3 regions of the Psychrobacillus sp. FSL K6-2365 genome follow, and region 2 is predicted to be linked to each of the others. Evidence: a T-box and tRNA genes for the amino acid it is inferred to sense, from the RefSeq annotation. Region 2 holds a T-box; the other regions hold tRNA genes.
The links. A T-box is a leader RNA that pairs with one kind of tRNA and senses whether it is charged. The one in region 2 lies ahead of alaS (alanine--tRNA ligase), so its partner is inferred to be a tRNA-Ala.

Region 1 (7,265 bases), 1.5 Mb from region 2:
GAAATACTGAATTGTTTGAGTCATTACTTCCGACATTCCAAGCTTGTCAATTTCATGCATAGAGAATACTTTAATCCCTTTTTCTTTAATAAGATCTCGTTCTCCCGGATCAACCGAACGAGCACCAATAATCACGACATTCTCTGGTTTAATCTTCGGAGCAAAATCTCGAATATTCACAAGCGCTTCATGACCTAAGCCAATACTTACAGCAAGTGGCATCCCATGGATATTTCCAGAAGGCGATGTTTCAGCTGTATTTAAATCGGCATGAGCATCATACCAAATGACTCCTAGGTTGTCATAACGATCTGCTAACCCTGCAAGTGTTCCTATAGCAATACTATGATCACCACCAAGTACTATCGGAAAATTACCTTCTCCAATAATATCATGAACTTTATTAGCAAGTATTGTATTCGCTGCAACTACTTCTTCTAGATTACGTAATTTCGTGTTTTGAGATGTCTCTCTTCTTCCAATCGCAATATCCCCAACATCATCTACGGAGTGCCCAAGCTCTTGAAGTCTTTCTACTACACCCGCATATCGTATTGCACTTGGTCCCATATCGACGCCTCGTCTATTTTGACCCAGGTCCATTGGAACCCCTATAATTGAAATGTTTAATTTACTCATTATTTTATACCCCCTTAAGTTGTTACTCCCATTGTAAATGCTAAAGGGTGTTTGGCTCAACCAAGCATAATTACGAATATTTATTCATTAATTGAACAAGCTTGTATTTCACTTCCGACCATTCACTTTCAATAATAGAGTATACAACCGCATTTCGAACAGACCCGTTAGATCGTATTCGTTCATTACGCAGTATACCCTCTTTTACGCCGCCAATTCGTTCGATTGCCCGTTGAGAGGATAGATTTAATTCATCTGTTTTAAACTGAACTCGACTCATACCCATTTGCTCAAAGCAATACTTTAACAACATATACTTGCAGGTTGTATTTACATGTGTACGCTGATATTGTTTTCCATAGAAAGTAGAACCTATCTCGCAACTATTATTCGACTGATCCATCGCATAAATACGAGTGGTCCCCATAATTTCTTTTGTGTTTGTATTTTCAACTACAAATGCCAAAGCAGTGCTATCCACATTCATTTGATGAATACCAGCATACAACCACTTTTCTAGCTGTTCTTTGCTTTCAATCCTATTTAACATAAATTCAAATATCTCTGGTTCATAAAGTTCCCACAATAGTTCACAATCTGAAACTAGAAGCGGGCGTAAAGTCACATCCCCATAGATTAATGTCTCAGTCAAATCGTACACCTCACTTTTTTATTTCATCATAAAGGAAACTACTCTATTTTGAAAAGCATTTTTTATACAAAAAAACTCTTTCAACTTTTGATTGAAAGAGTTTAACTATACTATTTATGGAGCCTAGCGGGATCGAACCGCTGACCTCCTGCGTGCAAGGCAGGCGCTCTCCCAGCTGAGCTAAGGCCCCATGCTATTTGAAATTTAAAAACGATTGGCTGGGGTACCTGGATTCGAACCAGGGCATGATGGAATCAAAATCCATTGCCTTACCGCTTGGCTATACCCCAATAAACTGGTGGAGGGGGGCGGATTCGAACCGCCGAACCCTAAGGAGCGGATTTACAGTCCGCCGCGTTTAGCCACTTCGCTACCCCTCCAAAGCTACGTATAAATATAATGGTGGAGGATGACGGGCTCGAACCGCCGACCCTCTGCTTGTAAGGCAGATGCTCTCCCAGCTGAGCTAATCCTCCTGGGTTTTATGAATGCTGGTACAGTATAGCTTTCCATCTCGAACTACTATTATTCATTCAAGTGAAACTATTCCTCATTTATGTAAAAACCAGACAAGAACTATAATATCATATATCTGACATTAAGACAAGTTTTTTCCTTAAATAATTTGTAGTGAAGCTTCCAACCGGATTTGAACCGGTGACCTCTTCCTTACCATGGAAGCACTCTACCTACTGAGCTATGGAAGCAAAGACAAAAAAATGGCTCCGAAGGTAGGACTCGAACCTACGACCGATCGATTAACAGTCGATTGCTCTACCACTGAGCTACTTCGGAACGTATACCTATTTAAAGTACAAATATAATTATAGCAACTCTTCTTAAAAATTCAAGTCTGTATTTGAAGAATTGAAAAAAAGTATTCTTTTTAATTTTGTACTCTTTCCTATGTATGTAAGCACTCTACTAATGTGATGAGAAATAAGTGCCTTGGTGAACAGTTTAGGAATTAACAACGATCTTATCATAGCGTAATTATGATAAATACTCTATATAATACCTATGAGTCGGCAGATTTCTTCGTCAGCCGCATTCGTTCAATTCTCGCGTATGTTATACGCTCCGAGTCTCTCTCGTTTGCTTCCTCGAACTCTTTGCCCCTCTACTTTCTCGCATACTTTTTTATAGAGAAAGACTGCCTACGGCTTATTTATACAAAAAAAGCCGCTACCAATTTCTCGGTAACGACTTTTTCTTTGGTGCCCAGCGACGTCCTACTCTCACAGGGGGAGACCCCCAACTACCAGCGGCGCAAGAGCTTAACTTCCGTGTTCGGGCTGCGAAAGCAGATGGTCGGCAGATTTCTTCGTCAGCCGCTCTCGTTCAATTCTCGCGTATGTTATACGCTCCGAGTCTCTCTCGTTTGCTTCCTCGAACTCTTTGCCCCTCTACTTTCTCGCATACTTTTTTATAGAGAAAGACTGCCTACGGCTTATTTATACAAAAAAAGCCGCTACCAATTTCTCGGTAACGACTTTTTCTTGGTGCCCAGCGACGTCCTACTCTCACAGGGGGAGACCCCCAACTACCATCGGCGCTGAAGAGCTTAACTTCCGTGTTCGGTATGGGAACGGGTGTGACCTCTTCGCCATCATCACTAGACTCATTCGGCTTTCAATATACGGCGCATTGCGTTGTCAACTTCATTCGATCTGTCAGTCACGTACGTTAGTACGTTCCTTCTTTCTCTCACTTGTTTCCTAGCACTGCTTGTATCTTGAAACCCTCATATATAGAGTGTTTGTTCACTCAAAACTGGATAAACGACATTGTTACGTTAAACAAATTTGGTTAAGTCCTCGATCGATTAGTATTCGTCAGCTGCACGTGTCGCCACGCTTCCACCCCGAACCTATCTACCTCATCGTCTTTGAGGGATCTTACTTACTTGCGTAATGGGAAATCTCATCTTGAGGGGGGCTTCGTGCTTAGATGCTTTCAGCACTTATCCCGTCCACACATAGCTACCCAGCGATGCTCTTGGCAGAACAACTGGTACACCAGCGGTGTGTCCATCCCGGTCCTCTCGTACTAAGGACAGCTCCTCTCAAATTTCCTACGCCCACGACGGATAGGGACCGAACTGTCTCACGACGTTCTGAACCCAGCTCGCGTACCGCTTTAATGGGCGAACAGCCCAACCCTTGGGACCGACTACAGCCCCAGGATGCGATGAGCCGACATCGAGGTGCCAAACCTCCCCGTCGATGTGGACTCTTGGGGGAGATAAGCCTGTTATCCCCGGGGTAGCTTTTATCCGTTGAGCGATGGCCCTTCCATGCGGAACCACCGGATCACTAAGCCCGTCTTTCGACCCTGCTCGACTTGTAGGTCTCGCAGTCAAGCTCCCTTCTGCCTTTACACTCTTCGAATGATTTCCAACCATTCTGAGGGAACCTTTGGGCGCCTCCGTTACACTTTAGGAGGCGACCGCCCCAGTCAAACTACCCGCCTGACACTGTCTCCTACCCGGGTTACGGGTATGGGTTAGAATTTCAATACAACCAGGGCAGTATCCCACCGACGCCTCCTCCGAAGCTGGCGCTCCGGGCTCTAAGGCTCCTGCCTATCCTGTACAAGTTGCACCAAAATTCAATATCAAGCTATAGTAAAGCTCCACGGGGTCTTTCCGTCCTGTCGCGGGTAACCTGCATCTTCACAGGTACTATAATTTCACCGAGTCTCTCGTTGAGACAGTGCCCAGATCGTTACGCCTTTCGTGCGGGTCGGAACTTACCCGACAAGGAATTTCGCTACCTTAGGACCGTTATAGTTACGGCCGCCGTTTACTGGGGCTTCAATTCGCACCTTCGCTTGCGCTAAGCACTCCTCTTAACCTTCCAGCACCGGGCAGGCGTCAGCCCCTATACTTCACCTTACGGTTTTGCAGAGACCTGTGTTTTTGCTAAACAGTCGCCTGGGCCTATTCACTGCGGCTCTTCTAGGCTATGCACCCAAAAGAGCACCCCTTCTCCCGAAGTTACGGGGTCATTTTGCCGAGTTCCTTAACGAGAGTTCTCTCGCTCACCTTAGGATTCTCTCCTCGACTACCTGTGTCGGTTTGCGGTACGGGCACCTATCACCTCGCTAGAGGCTTTTCTTGGCAGTGTGAAATCAGGAACTCCGGACATACGTCCTCGCCATCACAGCTCAATGTTACAGAATGCGGATTTGCCTACATTCACACCTTACTGCTTGGACATGCATAACCAACAGCATGCTTACCCTATCCTTCTGCGTCCCCCCATTACTCAAACGGTGGTTTGGTGGTACAGGAATATCAACCTGTTATCCATCGCCTACGCCTATCGGCCTCGGCTTAGGTCCCGACTAACCCTGAGCGGACGAGCCTTCCTCAGGAAACCTTAGTCATACGGTGGACGGGATTCTCACCCGTCTTTCGCTACTCATACCGGCATTCTCACTTCTAAGCGCTCCACCAGTCCTTCCGGTCTGACTTCAACGCCCTTAGAACGCTCTCCTACCACTGATACCAAAGGTATCAATCCACAGCTTCGGTGATTTGTTTAGCCCCGATACATTTTCGGCGCAGCGTCACTCGACCAGTGAGCTATTACGCACTCTTTAAATGATGGCTGCTTCTAAGCCAACATCCTGGTTGTCTAAGCAACGCCACATCCTTTTCCACTTAACAAATACTTTGGGACCTTAGCTGGTGGTCTGGGCTGTTTCCCTCTTGACTACGGATCTTATCACTCGCAGTCTGACTCCCAAACATAAATCATTGGCATTCGGAGTTTGTCTGAATTCGGTAACCCGGGATGGGCCCCTAGTCCAAACAGTGCTCTACCTCCAAGATTCTAACGTTTGAGGCTAGCCCTAAAGCTATTTCGGAGAGAACCAGCTATCTCCAGGTTCGATTGGAATTTCTCCGCTACCCACACCTCATCCCCGCACTTTTCAACGTGCGTGGGTTCGGACCTCCAGTAAGTGTTACCTTACCTTCATCCTGGACATGGGTAGATCACCTGGTTTCGGGTCTACGACCACATACTCATTCGCCCTATTCAGACTCGCTTTCGCTGCGGCTCCGTCTTCTCAACTTAACCTTGCATGTAATCGTAACTCGCCGGTTCATTCTACAAAAGGCACGCTATCACCCATTAACGGGCTCTAACTACTTGTAGGCACACGGTTTCAGGATCTATTTCACTCCCCTTCCGGGGTGCTTTTCACCTTTCCCTCACGGTACTGGTTCACTATCGGTCACTAGGTAGTATTTAGCCTTGGGAGATGGTCCTCCCGGATTCCGACGGAATTTCACGTGTTCCGCCGTACTCAGGATACACTCAAGAGAGAATGAATTTTGGACTACGGGGCTTTTACCCTATCCTGCGGACCTTTCCAGATCGCTTCGTCTAACTCATTCCTTTGTAACTCTATGTAGAGTGTCCTACAACCCCAAGAGGCAAGCCTCTTGGTTTGGGCTATTCCCGTTTCGCTCGCCGCTACTCAGGGAATCGATTTTTCTTTCTCTTCCTCCAGGTACTTAGATGTTTCAGTTCCCTGGGTGTGTCTCAGATGCGCTATGTATTCACGCAAATGTACTGCTCCATTACGAACAGTGGGTTTCCCCATTCGGAAATCTCCGGATCAAAGCTCACTTACAGCTCCCCGAAGCATATCGGTGTTAGTGCCGTCCTTCGTCGACTCCTAGTGCCAAGGCATTCACCGTGCGCCCTTATTAACTTAACCTAAAAGTTAAAAAGTCTTACACGTCATGATTACGTAAGTAATCACAACAGAATTTCTTGTTGTTTATTGTTTCAATGTCGTTTTATCCAGTTTTCAAAGAACAAAGGTTTGCTCACTTTGCGACGATTAATCGCAGGAGCAAGAGATGAATCTTCATATAAAAATGAACATTCAAAACTGAACTGCAAAACGTTAAGATACGAATAAAGATTCGTATTCCGATATTATCCTTAGAAAGGAGGTGATCCAGCCGCACCTTCCGATACGGCTACCTTGTTACGACTTCACCCCAATCATCTGTCCCACCTTCGGCGGCTGGCTCCCGTAAGGGTTACCCCACCGACTTCGGGTGTTACAAACTCTCGTGGTGTGACGGGCGGTGTGTACAAGGCCCGGGAACGTATTCACCGTGGCATGCTGATCCACGATTACTAGCGATTCCGGCTTCATGTAGGCGAGTTGCAGCCTACAATCCGAACTGAGAACGGTTTTATGGGATTTGCTCACCCTCGCGGGGTTGCGACCCTCTGTACCGTCCATTGTAGCACGTGTGTAGCCCAGGTCATAAGGGGCATGATGATTTGACGTCATCCCCACCTTCCTCCGGTTTATCACCGGCAGTCACCTTAGAGTGCCCAACTGAATGCTGGCAACTAAGATCAAGGGTTGCGCTCGTTGCGGGACTTAACCCAACATCTCACGACACGAGCTGACGACAACCATGCACCACCTGTCACCGCTGTCCCCGAAGGGAAAAGCCTATCTCTAGGCCGGTCAGCGGGATGTCAAGACCTGGTAAGGTTCTTCGCGTTGCTTCGAATTAAACCACATGCTCCACCGCTTGTGCGGGCCCCCGTCAATTCCTTTGAGTTTCAGTCTTGCGACCGTACTCCCCAGGCGGAGTGCTTAATGCGTTAGCTGCAGCACTAAGGGGCGGAAACCCCCTAACACTTAGCACTCATCGTTTACGGCGTGGACTACCAGGGTATCTAATCCTGTTTGCTCCCCACGCTTTCGCGCCTCAGCGTCAGTTACAGACCAGAAAGCCGCCTTCGCCACTGGTGTTCCTCCAAATCTCTACGCATTTCACCGCTACACTTGGAATTCCGCTTTCCTCTTCTGTACTCAAGTCCCCCAGTTTCCAATGACCTTCCACGGTTGAGCCGTGGGATTTCACATCAGACTTAAAGGACCGCCTGCGCGCGCTTTACGCCCAATAATTCCGGACAACGCTTGCCAC
Region 2 (7,265 bases):
TCATAACATGTTTTACTTCTTGTTCCATCGATTCTTCAGGGAAATTAAATTTCATCGTTTTATCAAAAGAGCTCATGATCAGCACCTCGCTTTCCATTTTTAATGAATAAACTAATGTATCTATTGTATTAGTATACCCTATTTTGGAAATAATTTAAACAGATTTAATATATTCCAACACAGAACTTAATGCATTTTCTAGTTTACTTGCATCTTTAGCACCAGCCATGGCAAAGTCCGGTCGTCCTCCACCTTTACCTCCGCATTGCTCTGCTACTAGTTTGACGATATTTCCAGCATGATAGTTCCCACCAACTATATCCTTTGTTACTCCTGCAGAAATCATTACTTTATCCCCATCAACTGCACCTAAAACAATGACTGCTTTTTCAAGCTTTTGTTTTAAATCGTCCATCATTTGACGTAATTGGTTATTATCTTTCGCATCTACTTTTACAGATAACACAGTTACATCATTTACTTTTTGTGCTGATGATAGGACAGAAGAAGCTTGGCTATTTGCTATTTTTGCAGAAAGTGACTCATTGTCTTTTAGAACATTTTTTAGCTCTTGTAATGTTTGAGAGACCTTATTCACTAAATCTTTTGGCTGTGCCTTCAATAAGTTTGCTGCTTCGCTTAATATATGTTCTTCTTCTTTGACTATTTCATAAGCGCCTTTACCAGTTACAGCTTCAATACGTCTAGTACCTGCCCCGATTCCACTTTCTGAAAGGATTTTAAAGAATCCAATTTCTGAAGTGTTCTGAACGTGAATACCGCCGCATAGCTCTAATGAGAAATCTCCCATTTTTACTACCCTTACAATATCACCATATTTTTCGCCGAATAATGCCATTGCTCCCATTTGTTTTGCTTCGTCAATATTATGAAAACCAGTAACTACCGGGATATTATCCCACACTTTTTCATTAACTATACGCTCTATTTGTTCAAGTTCTTCTGTTGTAACTTGTCCAAAATGAGAAAAGTCAAAACGTAAACGATCAGGGCCAACATAAGAACCAGCTTGGTTTACATGTGTCCCTAATACATCTTTCAAGGCTTGATGCAAAATATGTGTAGCTGAGTGATTTTTAATCGTATGTCCGCGAAGTGAATTGTCGACAGTTGCCACTACTTCAGCATCTGTAATAATCTCACCTGACTCAATAACTACTGTGTGCAGATTTTGTCCATTTGGAGCTTTTTGGACATCTTTTACATATCCTTTAAATGTATCATTTTCAATTACACCATGATCGGCAATTTGCCCACCACTTTCAGCGTAGAAAGGTGTTTTAGTTAATACTACTTTCACTTCTTCTCCTTCATGAGCTGATTTAACTAATACTTGATCACGAACTATTGACGTAACTTTAGTAGATATACTCATCGTGTCATATCCGATAAATTCACTTTCATCATGTAGATTTCCAAATACTTCGGATTGCACCTGCATAGAATCTATATTTTGTCTTGCGGCACGAGCGCGCGAACGTTGTGCTTCCATTTCCGACTTAAAGCCATCATGGTCAACAGTCATGTTTGCTTCTTCTGCATATTCTTCCGTTAATTCAATTGGGAAACCATACGTATCATATAGTGTGAATGTTGTAGTTCCGGGGATGTAAGATTCACCTTTAGCTTGTTGTTCTTCAATAACCTTTTCTAATATAGCTAAACCATCATGTAATGTTTCATGGAATCGTTCTTCTTCAGTTTTAATAACACGCATGATGAAATCCTGTTTTTCTGTTACTTCTGGATAGAAGTCTTGCATAATTTTCCCTACAACTGGAACAAGTTCATGTAAAAATGGCTTTTCAATTCCTAATTGTTTTGCAAAACGAACTGCTCTACGAAGTAATCTTCTAAGGACATACCCTCTTCCTTCGTTTGACGGTAATGCACCATCTCCAATTGCAAATGCAACTGTACGAACGTGGTCAGCAATTACTTTAAATGCAGTATCATCGACTTCATTTGCACGATACGACTTTCCAGAAATCTGTTCTGTTTGGCGAATAATTGGTATGAATAAATCAGTATCAAAATTTGTTGGAACATCTTGTACCACACTAGCCATACGCTCCAGACCCATGCCAGTATCAATATTTTGTTTTGGTAACGGTGTGTACGTATTATCTGGATTATGATTAAATTCTGAGAACACTAAATTCCAAATTTCTAAATATCGTTCATTCTCTCCACCTGGATATAACTCAGGGTCGTTCATATCATTTCCGTAGCTTTCTCCACGATCATAAAAAATCTCCGAGTTCGGACCACTTGGACCTTCTCCAATATCCCAGAAATTACCTTCTAAACGAATAAGTCTCTCTTCTGGAATTCCGATTTCATCCTTCCAAATATTATATGCTTCTTCGTCCTCTGGATGAATTGTAATAGATAATTTTTCTGGTTCAAAAGCAATCCATTTAGAATCTGTTAAAAACTCCCAAGCATAATGGATCGCTTCTTTTTTAAAGTAGTCGCCAATAGAAAAGTTCCCTAGCATTTCAAAGAAAGTATGATGTCTAGCTGTTTTTCCAACATTTTCAATATCGTTTGTGCGAATAGATTTTTGTGCATTCGTAATACGAGGATTTTCAGGAACAACACGTCCGTCAAAATATTTTTTTAATGTTGCTACACCACTGTTGATCCAAAGTAATGATGGGTCGTTGATTGGTACAAGTGGAGCTGAAGGTTCCTGTGAATGTCCTTTTTCCATAAAAAAGTCTAAATACATTTGTCTAATTTGAGCACCTGTTAATTGTTTCATGTTTAGTTCCTCCTAATGATTTGTATTTGTGATTGGTAGACGTTGATAATTTTAATATTCGGATCGGCTTTCGGTAATAAAGATTTTGTTCCGTTAAAGGGAGCCTAGATAGAAATTTCTATACGAATATGAGCAGCCGGACGCTACGCTAGCTTCTAAACATAGAAGTGCGTTGTAACGGAAATCAACAGCATTACTTTACTTCACTAAAGCCAAAACAAATAAAAAAAGCCCTCATCCCTAAAAAAGGGACGAAAGCTGTTGTTTCGCGGTACCACCCTAGTTACACAGTAGAATTCTACTATGTCTCTCAAGAAGCCTTAACGCGGCCAGACGACAGGTTTTAACTGCATTCAAGAGTAGCTTTCCTATATGTTAGATCAGTGAATTCTTTCAGCCAAGGAATCCATCTCTAGTCAGCTAACAATTAGTACTTTCTCCGTCAACATTTTACTATATGCAATTGATTATAAAAAACAAATTGCTTTGTGTCAATTGTCTGTATCCATAAATTGATACGGATTGACACCATTCATACCTACTAAAGGATCTATCATATGATAATTTTCAGCAGTTAGATAGGTGACGTCCTTTTGAGTCACTTCCGATTCTTTAACTATTTCTTTTCCCTCTTGTTGCCCTGATTCTTCTACATTGGATAAACGTTCTTTTAAAGTAGTCAATCTTTGAAGATCATCAGTTCTTTCTACTCCAAACTTAAATACTTCTGGATCCCCACATAATATTAGAAAGTTTTTAGCTCGTGTTATTCCTGTATAAAGTAAATTTCTTCTTAACATCTTCATATAACTTCTTGTTATAGGCATAATAACCGTTTGAAATTCACTACCTTGTGATTTATGAACTGAACAGCAATAAGCTAAAGTAAGCTGATTCAAATCATTTTTTTCGTATGTTACTTCATTTCCATCAAAAGAAACTATTAACATTTCTTTTTTCTCGACTGTTTCAGCAGCTCTGAAAATACTAATGACTTCCCCCATATCTCCATTAAACACGTGGCTCTCTGGTTGATTGACTAGTTGAAGAACTTTATCCCCAATACGATAAATAGTTTCACCAAATACCATTTCTTTTCGCTTTCCATCTGTATTCGGATTAACCATTTCTTGAATCATTTTGTTAAGCGCATCAATACCGGCCGGGCCTCTATACATAGGTGCTAAAACTTGCATATCACGAATGGATAGTCCTTTGGATAAAGCACTTTTTAATACTTGTTCTACTACTTTCGGAATTTGTTCGGTAGAAGCCTTAATGAATGAACGATCCTTTGTCTTGTCTAATAGAGATGCCGGAACCGTCCCTTGCTTCATCTCATGGGCAAGTTCTATAATCGAGGATCCCTCTGCTTGGCGATAAATATCCTTTAGTTCAACAGTTGGAATTCGTTTAGAGGCGAGTAAGTCCTTTAATACTTGCCCAGGTCCTACTGGCGGAAGTTGATCTTGATCTCCAACAAAGATCACTTGCGCATCTTTCGGAATAGCTTTTAATAGTTGGTGTCCTAACCATGTATCTAACATAGATGTTTCATCAATTATAATTAGTTTGCCTTCGATTTCTTTACCTTCAACGTCTGCATCTTCTTGACCAGTAAATCCTAATAATCTATGAATAGTCATAGCAGGTAATTCTGTCGATTCACTTAGGCGTTTAGCAGCTCTACCAGTAGGTGCGGCTAATACTACAGGGAATGGTTTCTTGTCCTTTATCCATTCCTTCGGATCTAACGAAAGTCCATGTAGTTCTGCATATAGTTCGACAATCCCTCGTACTACGGTTGTTTTACCCGTACCAGGACCGCCAGTAAGTAATGTAACGCTTGCATTTAACGCTGTCTCAATTGCATTAATTTGTGTCGGGGCATATTGCACTCCTAAGCGTTCTTCAATACTTCCAAGATGCTTTTTCATCTCAGCTAATGGAAATTGATGATGTGTATCATTTTCAGCTAGGAGAGTTTCTATTTTAGAGCCAATTCCAACTTCGGAATAATATAGAGAAGGAATATAAAAACGATTCACTTCCCCGACTATCCGACTTTCTTCTGCAAGTTCAATGCAGCATTTACTAATTGCCTCATACGGAATTTCCTCACGCTGAGCAGTTTCTAATAGCTTTTTAACTGATTCTAATAATTGCTCTGCATATAAAAATACATGACCTTCTCCTAACGAAGCAGTTTGAAGGAGGTGATATATCGCTGCCTTGATACGATCGGGGTGGTTTCCTTGAATACCTAATTTATAGCCAAGCTCATCAGCTCGAACAAAACCTACCCCCTCTACTTCTTCAATAAGACGGAATGGGTTTTTAGTAAGTACGTTGAGTGTTTCTTCTCTATAAGCTTGATAGATTTTCATAGCGATTTGAGGTCCAAATCCCCACTCATTAAGTTGAATCATCACTTTTTCTAAGCCTAAATTTTGTTCTAAAACCGCTCGTAATGTTTGTTTTTTTTCTTCAGCAAGACGTGGAACTACATCTAACGCTTCGGGATCATCCAAAATTTTGTTAATAGCATTTGGTCCAAGTTTTTTTACAATTTGTTCTGCAGTTTTGCGACCAATACCTGTAAACATATCGCTCGAAAGATAATGAATAATTCCTTGCTCCGTCGCTGGCACTTCTTTTTGGAACGTTTCCACTTGAAATTGAACACCATATTTCGGATGGTTTTTAATATACCCAATAAATTTATACGCCTCTTCTAGTACTAAAGGAGGGAAGTAACCAGATACAATTATTTCTTTGTCTATGTATGTAGTGTTTGTGGATTTGATTTTTAATTTTATGATAGAAAATAAGTTTTGAGGATTATGAAAAATGGAAACGATAGGACGACCTGTAATAAATTGTTTTTCATTATTTATATCGTTGGTCATACTACCGCCTCCAAAGTTTCATTAATTGCGTAGAGAAATCATGTCGTACACATAGCGTGCCTGATCATAATTAGGTTGAAGCGTAAAGGCTTCTTTTAAATGAGATAATGCAGCCTCTGTATTAGATGTAGAAACAGCATATAAAACACCTAGATTGTAGTGTGCATCTGCATTTTCTGCATCTGCATCTACTATTTCTTTGAATACTGGTTCTGCTTGTTCGAACATTTCTAAGCTTGCGAGGGCAATTCCATAGGACAATTTTACCTGGTTATCCTCAGGAGCCAGTTCATAAGCTCTTTGAAAATATGGAAGTGAAAGCTTTGTTAAATTTTCTTTTTCAAGACTCTTCCCAAGCATATAAAATGCGTCTGGACCTTCAATACCACTAGCGATTGCTTTTTCATATAACTTTGCAGCTTCCTCAAATCTCTCAGCATTATAGTATAAATTTGCAAGACTATAATAAGCTGTTGCTGCACCCTCGTCTAATGTAATTGCTTTTTGGAAAAACTTCTCTGCCCGCTCATCTTCATTCATTGACGACAAAAGATTTCCAAAATTAATATAACCGATTGCCTCATCCGGATTTTCTTCAATTGCTTTCGTAAAAAGCTCTACTGCTTTTTCGTAATCTTCTTCTTGTATAGCTTGAATTCCTAATTCATTGTAGTTCATGTTATTACCTCCAGTTATCCAACATAATCCAGTTTAAGCCCATCTTTGAAAACTTCATCAATTGTAGCTCCACCTAAACATTCATCACCTTGGTAGAATACAACTGCTTGTCCTGGTGTAATAGCACGCACTGGCTCGTCAAATATTACTCTAACTCGATTTGTATCTATTAACTCCACAAGTACACCAACGTCCTCTTGGCGATAACGAAACTTTGCTGTTGCTTGGAAAGTTTGTGGTTTTTCTATTGTTGTTGTAAAAGATAAATCGGTTGCAGTTAGGCTAGTCGAAAACAATGCATCATTGTTTATATTTTGCCCAACTAGAAGTACATTTCTGTCCAAGTCCTTCCCGATAACGAACCAAGGATCACCTGAACCTCCAATTCCAAGACCATGTCGTTGACCAATTGTATAGTACATCAGTCCATCATGCTGTCCCATAACTATTCCATCCATTGTTTCCATAGCACCTTGTTGCGCAGGAAGGTACTGACTCAAAAATTCTTTAAAGTTTCTTTCACCAATGAAACAAATACCGGTAGAATCTTTTTTCGTCGCAGTAGCAAGTCCTTGCTCTAATGCAATTTCACGAACTTTTTTCTTTTCTAAATGCCCAATTGGAAACATTACTTTTTCTAATTGTTCTTGATTTAATTGATTCAAGAAATAAGTTTGATCTTTATTATTGTCTCTTCCACGCAGCATACGAGTTTGTCCATCACGAACTTCTACCTGTGCATAGTGACCAGTTGCCAAGTAATCTGCTCCTAATGCTAAAGCATGCTCTAAAAATGCTTTAAATTTAATTTCCTTATTACACATAACATCTGGATTAGGAGTTCGTCCAGCTTTATACTCATCTAAAAAATATGTGAAAACCTTATCCCA
Region 3 (7,265 bases), 2.5 Mb from region 2:
GGACGAGCCTTCCTCAGGAAACCTTAGTCATACGGTGGACGGGATTCTCACCCGTCTTTCGCTACTCATACCGGCATTCTCACTTCTAAGCGCTCCACCAGTCCTTCCGGTCTGACTTCAACGCCCTTAGAACGCTCTCCTACCACTGATACCAAAGGTATCAATCCACAGCTTCGGTGATTTGTTTAGCCCCGATACATTTTCGGCGCAGCGTCACTCGACCAGTGAGCTATTACGCACTCTTTAAATGATGGCTGCTTCTAAGCCAACATCCTGGTTGTCTAAGCAACGCCACATCCTTTTCCACTTAACAAATACTTTGGGACCTTAGCTGGTGGTCTGGGCTGTTTCCCTCTTGACTACGGATCTTATCACTCGCAGTCTGACTCCCAAACATAAATCATTGGCATTCGGAGTTTGTCTGAATTCGGTAACCCGGGATGGGCCCCTAGTCCAAACAGTGCTCTACCTCCAAGATTCTAACGTTTGAGGCTAGCCCTAAAGCTATTTCGGAGAGAACCAGCTATCTCCAGGTTCGATTGGAATTTCTCCGCTACCCACACCTCATCCCCGCACTTTTCAACGTGCGTGGGTTCGGACCTCCAGTAAGTGTTACCTTACCTTCATCCTGGACATGGGTAGATCACCTGGTTTCGGGTCTACGACCACATACTCATTCGCCCTATTCAGACTCGCTTTCGCTGCGGCTCCGTCTTCTCAACTTAACCTTGCATGTAATCGTAACTCGCCGGTTCATTCTACAAAAGGCACGCTATCACCCATTAACGGGCTCTAACTACTTGTAGGCACACGGTTTCAGGATCTATTTCACTCCCCTTCCGGGGTGCTTTTCACCTTTCCCTCACGGTACTGGTTCACTATCGGTCACTAGGTAGTATTTAGCCTTGGGAGATGGTCCTCCCGGATTCCGACGGAATTTCACGTGTTCCGCCGTACTCAGGATACACTCAAGAGAGAATGAATTTTGGACTACGGGGCTTTTACCCTATCCTGCGGACCTTTCCAGATCGCTTCGTCTAACTCATTCCTTTGTAACTCTATGTAGAGTGTCCTACAACCCCAAGAGGCAAGCCTCTTGGTTTGGGCTATTCCCGTTTCGCTCGCCGCTACTCAGGGAATCGATTTTTCTTTCTCTTCCTCCAGGTACTTAGATGTTTCAGTTCCCTGGGTGTGTCTCAGATGCGCTATGTATTCACGCAAATGTACTGCTCCATTACGAACAGTGGGTTTCCCCATTCGGAAATCTCCGGATCAAAGCTCACTTACAGCTCCCCGAAGCATATCGGTGTTAGTGCCGTCCTTCGTCGACTCCTAGTGCCAAGGCATTCACCGTGCGCCCTTATTAACTTAACCTAAAAGTTAAAAAGTCTTACACGTTGTAATTACGTAAATAATCACAACAGAATTTCTTGTTGTTTATTGTTTCAATGTCGTTTTATCCAGTTTTCAAAGAACAAAGATTTTGTTCCTTTGCGACGAGTAATCGCAGGAGCAAATAATATAATTTGGTGGAGCCTAGCGGGATCGAACCGCTGACCTCCTGCGTGCAAGGCAGGCGCTCTCCCAGCTGAGCTAAGGCCCCGAAACAAAAAAAGGGTATGGTGGGCCTAAATGGACTCGAACCATCGACCTCACGCTTATCAGGCGTGCGCTCTAACCAGCTGAGCTATAGGCCCTCTTTGAATTTCCATATATTAATATGAACATTCAAAACTGAACTGCAAAACGTTAAGATACGAATAAAGATTCGCATTCCGATATTATCCTTAGAAAGGAGGTGATCCAGCCGCACCTTCCGATACGGCTACCTTGTTACGACTTCACCCCAATCATCTGTCCCACCTTCGGCGGCTGGCTCCCGTAAGGGTTACCCCACCGACTTCGGGTGTTACAAACTCTCGTGGTGTGACGGGCGGTGTGTACAAGGCCCGGGAACGTATTCACCGTGGCATGCTGATCCACGATTACTAGCGATTCCGGCTTCATGTAGGCGAGTTGCAGCCTACAATCCGAACTGAGAACGGTTTTATGGGATTTGCTCACCCTCGCGGGGTTGCGACCCTCTGTACCGTCCATTGTAGCACGTGTGTAGCCCAGGTCATAAGGGGCATGATGATTTGACGTCATCCCCACCTTCCTCCGGTTTATCACCGGCAGTCACCTTAGAGTGCCCAACTGAATGCTGGCAACTAAGATCAAGGGTTGCGCTCGTTGCGGGACTTAACCCAACATCTCACGACACGAGCTGACGACAACCATGCACCACCTGTCACCGCTGTCCCCGAAGGGAAAAGCCTATCTCTAGGCCGGTCAGCGGGATGTCAAGACCTGGTAAGGTTCTTCGCGTTGCTTCGAATTAAACCACATGCTCCACCGCTTGTGCGGGCCCCCGTCAATTCCTTTGAGTTTCAGTCTTGCGACCGTACTCCCCAGGCGGAGTGCTTAATGCGTTAGCTGCAGCACTAAGGGGCGGAAACCCCCTAACACTTAGCACTCATCGTTTACGGCGTGGACTACCAGGGTATCTAATCCTGTTTGCTCCCCACGCTTTCGCGCCTCAGCGTCAGTTACAGACCAGAAAGCCGCCTTCGCCACTGGTGTTCCTCCAAATCTCTACGCATTTCACCGCTACACTTGGAATTCCGCTTTCCTCTTCTGTACTCAAGTCCCCCAGTTTCCAATGACCTTCCACGGTTGAGCCGTGGGATTTCACATCAGACTTAAAGGACCGCCTGCGCGCGCTTTACGCCCAATAATTCCGGACAACGCTTGCCACCTACGTATTACCGCGGCTGCTGGCACGTAGTTAGCCGTGGCTTTCTAATGAGGTACCGTCAAGGTACGAGCAGTTACTCTCGTACTTGTTCTTCCCTCACAACAGAGTTTTACGATCCGAAAACCTTCTTCACTCACGCGGCATTGCTCCATCAGACTTTCGTCCATTGTGGAAGATTCCCTACTGCTGCCTCCCGTAGGAGTCTGGGCCGTGTCTCAGTCCCAGTGTGGCCGATCACCCTCTCAGGTCGGCTACGCATCGTCGCCTTGGTGAGCCGTTACCTCACCAACTAGCTAATGCGCCGCGGGCCCATCCTGTAGTGACAGCGAGATGCCGTCTTTTAACATCTCCCCATGTGAGGAAATGGATTATTCGGTATTAGCCCCGGTTTCCCGGAGTTATCCCAATCTACAGGGCAGGTTGCCCACGTGTTACTCACCCGTCCGCCGCTAAATCAGAAGAAGCAAGCTTCTTCGTCATTCGCTCGACTTGCATGTATTAGGCATGCCGCCAGCGTTCGTCCTGAGCCAGGATCAAACTCTCCATAATAGAGAACTTAAAAAGCTCATTTTGTTTTGCTGGCATCATCATTAAATGATGTCAAAATTGTTTTGCTATCAGACTAACAAAGTTAGTTGATAGGCTGTATGTCTTAACGTTTTGCATGTTCAGTTTTCAATGTTCATGGTGGAGCCTAGCGGGATCGAACCGCTGACCTCCTGCGTGCAAGGCAGGCGCTCTCCCAGCTGAGCTAAGGCCCCAAAAAGTAATAACTGGTCGGGAAGACAGGATTCGAACCTGCGACCCCTTGGTCCCAAACCAAGTGCTCTACCAAGCTGAGCTACTTCCCGTTATATGGTGCGCTCGGCAGGACTCGAACCTGCAACCTCTTGATTCGTAGTCAAGTGCTCTATCCAATTGAGCTACGAGCGCAATATTTCATAAAAGTGGTGCCGAGGACCGGAATCGAACCGGTACGGTAGTCACCTACCGCAGGATTTTAAGTCCTGTGCGTCTGCCAGTTCCGCCACCCCGGCACTTTAATGAATCTTTGGAGCGGAAGACGAGGTTCGAACTCGCGACCCCCACCTTGGCAAGGTGGTGTTCTACCACTGAACTACTTCCGCTCGGTTATTAAATTAAATGGTGCGGGTGAAGGGAGTCGAACCCCCACGCCTTGCGGCGCTAGATCCTAAGTCTAGTGCGTCTGCCAGTTCCGCCACACCCGCATACATAATTCACTTAAAAAGTGATGAGCCATGTAGGATTCGAACCTACGACCCTCTGATTAAAAGTCAGATGCTCTACCAACTGAGCTAATGGCTCTAAAAATGGTGCCGGAGAAAGGACTTGAACCCTCAACCTACTGATTACAAGTCAGTTGCTCTACCAGTTGAGCTACTCCGGCAGGAGTAAATATATGGTGGAGGATGACGGGCTCGAACCGCCGACCCTCTGCTTGTAAGGCAGATGCTCTCCCAGCTGAGCTAATCCTCCATGGGAAATATAATTTTATTACAAGCCCAGCGACGTCCTACTCTCACAGGGGGAGACCCCCAACTACCATCGGCGCTGAAGAGCTTAACTTCCGTGTTCGGTATGGGAACGGGTGTGACCTCTTCGCCATCATCACTAGACTTGAATACTTTTGAAAGACATGCTTTATTATAACAACTCTGTAGAATTTTTCAAGGGTTATTTAATAAAAAATTTATTCTTTCAAAACTGGATAAACGACATTGTTACGTTAAACAAAATTTGGTTAAGTCCTCGATCGATTAGTATTCGTCAGCTGCACGTGTCGCCACGCTTCCACCCCGAACCTATCTACCTCATCGTCTTTGAGGGATCTTACTTACTTGCGTAATGGGAAATCTCATCTTGAGGGGGGCTTCGTGCTTAGATGCTTTCAGCACTTATCCCGTCCACACATAGCTACCCAGCGATGCTCTTGGCAGAACAACTGGTACACCAGCGGTGTGTCCATCCCGGTCCTCTCGTACTAAGGACAGCTCCTCTCAAATTTCCTACGCCCACGACGGATAGGGACCGAACTGTCTCACGACGTTCTGAACCCAGCTCGCGTACCGCTTTAATGGGCGAACAGCCCAACCCTTGGGACCGACTACAGCCCCAGGATGCGATGAGCCGACATCGAGGTGCCAAACCTCCCCGTCGATGTGGACTCTTGGGGGAGATAAGCCTGTTATCCCCGGGGTAGCTTTTATCCGTTGAGCGATGGCCCTTCCATGCGGAACCACCGGATCACTAAGCCCGTCTTTCGACCCTGCTCGACTTGTAGGTCTCGCAGTCAAGCTCCCTTCTGCCTTTACACTCTTCGAATGATTTCCAACCATTCTGAGGGAACCTTTGGGCGCCTCCGTTACACTTTAGGAGGCGACCGCCCCAGTCAAACTACCCGCCTGACACTGTCTCCTACCCGGGTTACGGGTATGGGTTAGAATTTCAATACAACCAGGGCAGTATCCCACCGACGCCTCCTCCGAAGCTGGCGCTCCGGGCTCTAAGGCTCCTGCCTATCCTGTACAAGTTGCACCAAAATTCAATATCAAGCTATAGTAAAGCTCCACGGGGTCTTTCCGTCCTGTCGCGGGTAACCTGCATCTTCACAGGTACTATAATTTCACCGAGTCTCTCGTTGAGACAGTGCCCAGATCGTTACGCCTTTCGTGCGGGTCGGAACTTACCCGACAAGGAATTTCGCTACCTTAGGACCGTTATAGTTACGGCCGCCGTTTACTGGGGCTTCAATTCGCACCTTCGCTTGCGCTAAGCACTCCTCTTAACCTTCCAGCACCGGGCAGGCGTCAGCCCCTATACTTCACCTTACGGTTTTGCAGAGACCTGTGTTTTTGCTAAACAGTCGCCTGGGCCTATTCACTGCGGCTCTTCTAGGCTATGCACCCAAAAGAGCACCCCTTCTCCCGAAGTTACGGGGTCATTTTGCCGAGTTCCTTAACGAGAGTTCTCTCGCTCACCTTAGGATTCTCTCCTCGACTACCTGTGTCGGTTTGCGGTACGGGCACCTATCACCTCGCTAGAGGCTTTTCTTGGCAGTGTGAAATCAGGAACTCCGGACATACGTCCTCGCCATCACAGCTCAATGTTACAGAATGCGGATTTGCCTACATTCACACCTTACTGCTTGGACATGCATAACCAACAGCATGCTTACCCTATCCTTCTGCGTCCCCCCATTACTCAAACGGTGGTTTGGTGGTACAGGAATATCAACCTGTTATCCATCGCCTACGCCTATCGGCCTCGGCTTAGGTCCCGACTAACCCTGAGCGGACGAGCCTTCCTCAGGAAACCTTAGTCATACGGTGGACGGGATTCTCACCCGTCTTTCGCTACTCATACCGGCATTCTCACTTCTAAGCGCTCCACCAGTCCTTCCGGTCTGACTTCAACGCCCTTAGAACGCTCTCCTACCACTGATACCAAAGGTATCAATCCACAGCTTCGGTGATTTGTTTAGCCCCGATACATTTTCGGCGCAGCGTCACTCGACCAGTGAGCTATTACGCACTCTTTAAATGATGGCTGCTTCTAAGCCAACATCCTGGTTGTCTAAGCAACGCCACATCCTTTTCCACTTAACAAATACTTTGGGACCTTAGCTGGTGGTCTGGGCTGTTTCCCTCTTGACTACGGATCTTATCACTCGCAGTCTGACTCCCAAACATAAATCATTGGCATTCGGAGTTTGTCTGAATTCGGTAACCCGGGATGGGCCCCTAGTCCAAACAGTGCTCTACCTCCAAGATTCTAACGTTTGAGGCTAGCCCTAAAGCTATTTCGGAGAGAACCAGCTATCTCCAGGTTCGATTGGAATTTCTCCGCTACCCACACCTCATCCCCGCACTTTTCAACGTGCGTGGGTTCGGACCTCCAGTAAGTGTTACCTTACCTTCATCCTGGACATGGGTAGATCACCTGGTTTCGGGTCTACGACCACATACTCATTCGCCCTATTCAGACTCGCTTTCGCTGCGGCTCCGTCTTCTCAACTTAACCTTGCATGTAATCGTAACTCGCCGGTTCATTCTACAAAAGGCACGCTATCACCCATTAACGGGCTCTAACTACTTGTAGGCACACGGTTTCAGGATCTATTTCACTCCCCTTCCGGGGTGCTTTTCACCTTTCCCTCACGGTACTGGTTCACTATCGGTCACTAGGTAGTATTTAGCCTTGGGAGATGGTCCTCCCGGATTCCGACGGAATTTCACGTGTTCCGCCGTACTCAGGATACACTCAAGAGAGAATGAATTTTGGACTACGGGGCTTTTACCCTATCCTGCGGACCTTTCCAGATCGCTTCGTCTAACTCATTCCTTTGTAACTCTATGTAGAGTGTCCTACAACCCCAAGAGGCAAGCCTCTTGGTTTGGGCTATTCCCGTTTCGCTCGCCGCTACTCAGGGAATCGATTTTTCTTTCTC

Region 1: it has a tRNA-Ala gene. The T-box ahead of alaS (alanine--tRNA ligase) is inferred to sense a tRNA for this amino acid. The anticodon was not compared.
Region 3: it has a tRNA-Ala gene. The T-box ahead of alaS (alanine--tRNA ligase) is inferred to sense a tRNA for this amino acid. The anticodon was not compared.

What each region holds. Positions count from the first base shown of each region.
Region 1 covers NZ_JBBOOO010000001.1:4,113,599-4,120,863, forward strand. The annotation lists gene rocF (arginase) at 1-639, opposite strand, end outside; gene MKY29_RS20800 (GNAT family N-acetyltransferase) at 710-1,300, opposite strand; tRNA gene MKY29_RS20805 (tRNA-Ala) at 1,409-1,481, opposite strand; tRNA gene MKY29_RS20810 (tRNA-Gln) at 1,507-1,581, opposite strand; tRNA gene MKY29_RS20815 (tRNA-Tyr) at 1,588-1,671, opposite strand; tRNA gene MKY29_RS20820 (tRNA-Val) at 1,692-1,767, opposite strand; tRNA gene MKY29_RS20825 (tRNA-Thr) at 1,926-1,998, opposite strand; tRNA gene MKY29_RS20830 (tRNA-Asn) at 2,012-2,086, opposite strand; rRNA gene rrf (5S ribosomal RNA) at 2,796-2,911, opposite strand; rRNA gene MKY29_RS20840 (23S ribosomal RNA) at 3,097-6,025, opposite strand; rRNA gene MKY29_RS20845 (16S ribosomal RNA) at 6,260-7,265, opposite strand, start outside.
Region 2 covers NZ_JBBOOO010000001.1:2,640,695-2,647,959, forward strand. The annotation lists gene MKY29_RS13190 (IreB family regulatory phosphoprotein) at 1-76, opposite strand, end outside; gene alaS (alanine--tRNA ligase) at 155-2,788, opposite strand; T-box leader at 3,033-3,243, opposite strand; gene recD2 (SF1B family DNA helicase RecD2) at 3,280-5,697, opposite strand; gene MKY29_RS13205 (tetratricopeptide repeat protein) at 5,719-6,375, opposite strand; gene mnmA (tRNA 2-thiouridine(34) synthase MnmA) at 6,390-7,265, opposite strand, start outside.
Region 3 covers NZ_JBBOOO010000001.1:95,010-102,274, reverse strand. The annotation lists rRNA gene MKY29_RS00520 (23S ribosomal RNA) at 1-1,374, opposite strand, end outside; tRNA gene MKY29_RS00515 (tRNA-Ala) at 1,528-1,603, opposite strand; tRNA gene MKY29_RS00510 (tRNA-Ile) at 1,621-1,697, opposite strand; rRNA gene MKY29_RS00505 (16S ribosomal RNA) at 1,792-3,346, opposite strand; tRNA gene MKY29_RS00500 (tRNA-Ala) at 3,483-3,558, opposite strand; tRNA gene MKY29_RS00495 (tRNA-Pro) at 3,572-3,648, opposite strand; tRNA gene MKY29_RS00490 (tRNA-Arg) at 3,654-3,730, opposite strand; tRNA gene MKY29_RS00485 (tRNA-Leu) at 3,746-3,834, opposite strand; tRNA gene MKY29_RS00480 (tRNA-Gly) at 3,850-3,924, opposite strand; tRNA gene MKY29_RS00475 (tRNA-Leu) at 3,942-4,026, opposite strand; tRNA gene MKY29_RS00470 (tRNA-Lys) at 4,051-4,123, opposite strand; tRNA gene MKY29_RS00465 (tRNA-Thr) at 4,130-4,205, opposite strand; tRNA gene MKY29_RS00460 (tRNA-Val) at 4,219-4,294, opposite strand; rRNA gene rrf (5S ribosomal RNA) at 4,319-4,434, opposite strand; rRNA gene MKY29_RS00450 (23S ribosomal RNA) at 4,556-7,265, opposite strand, start outside.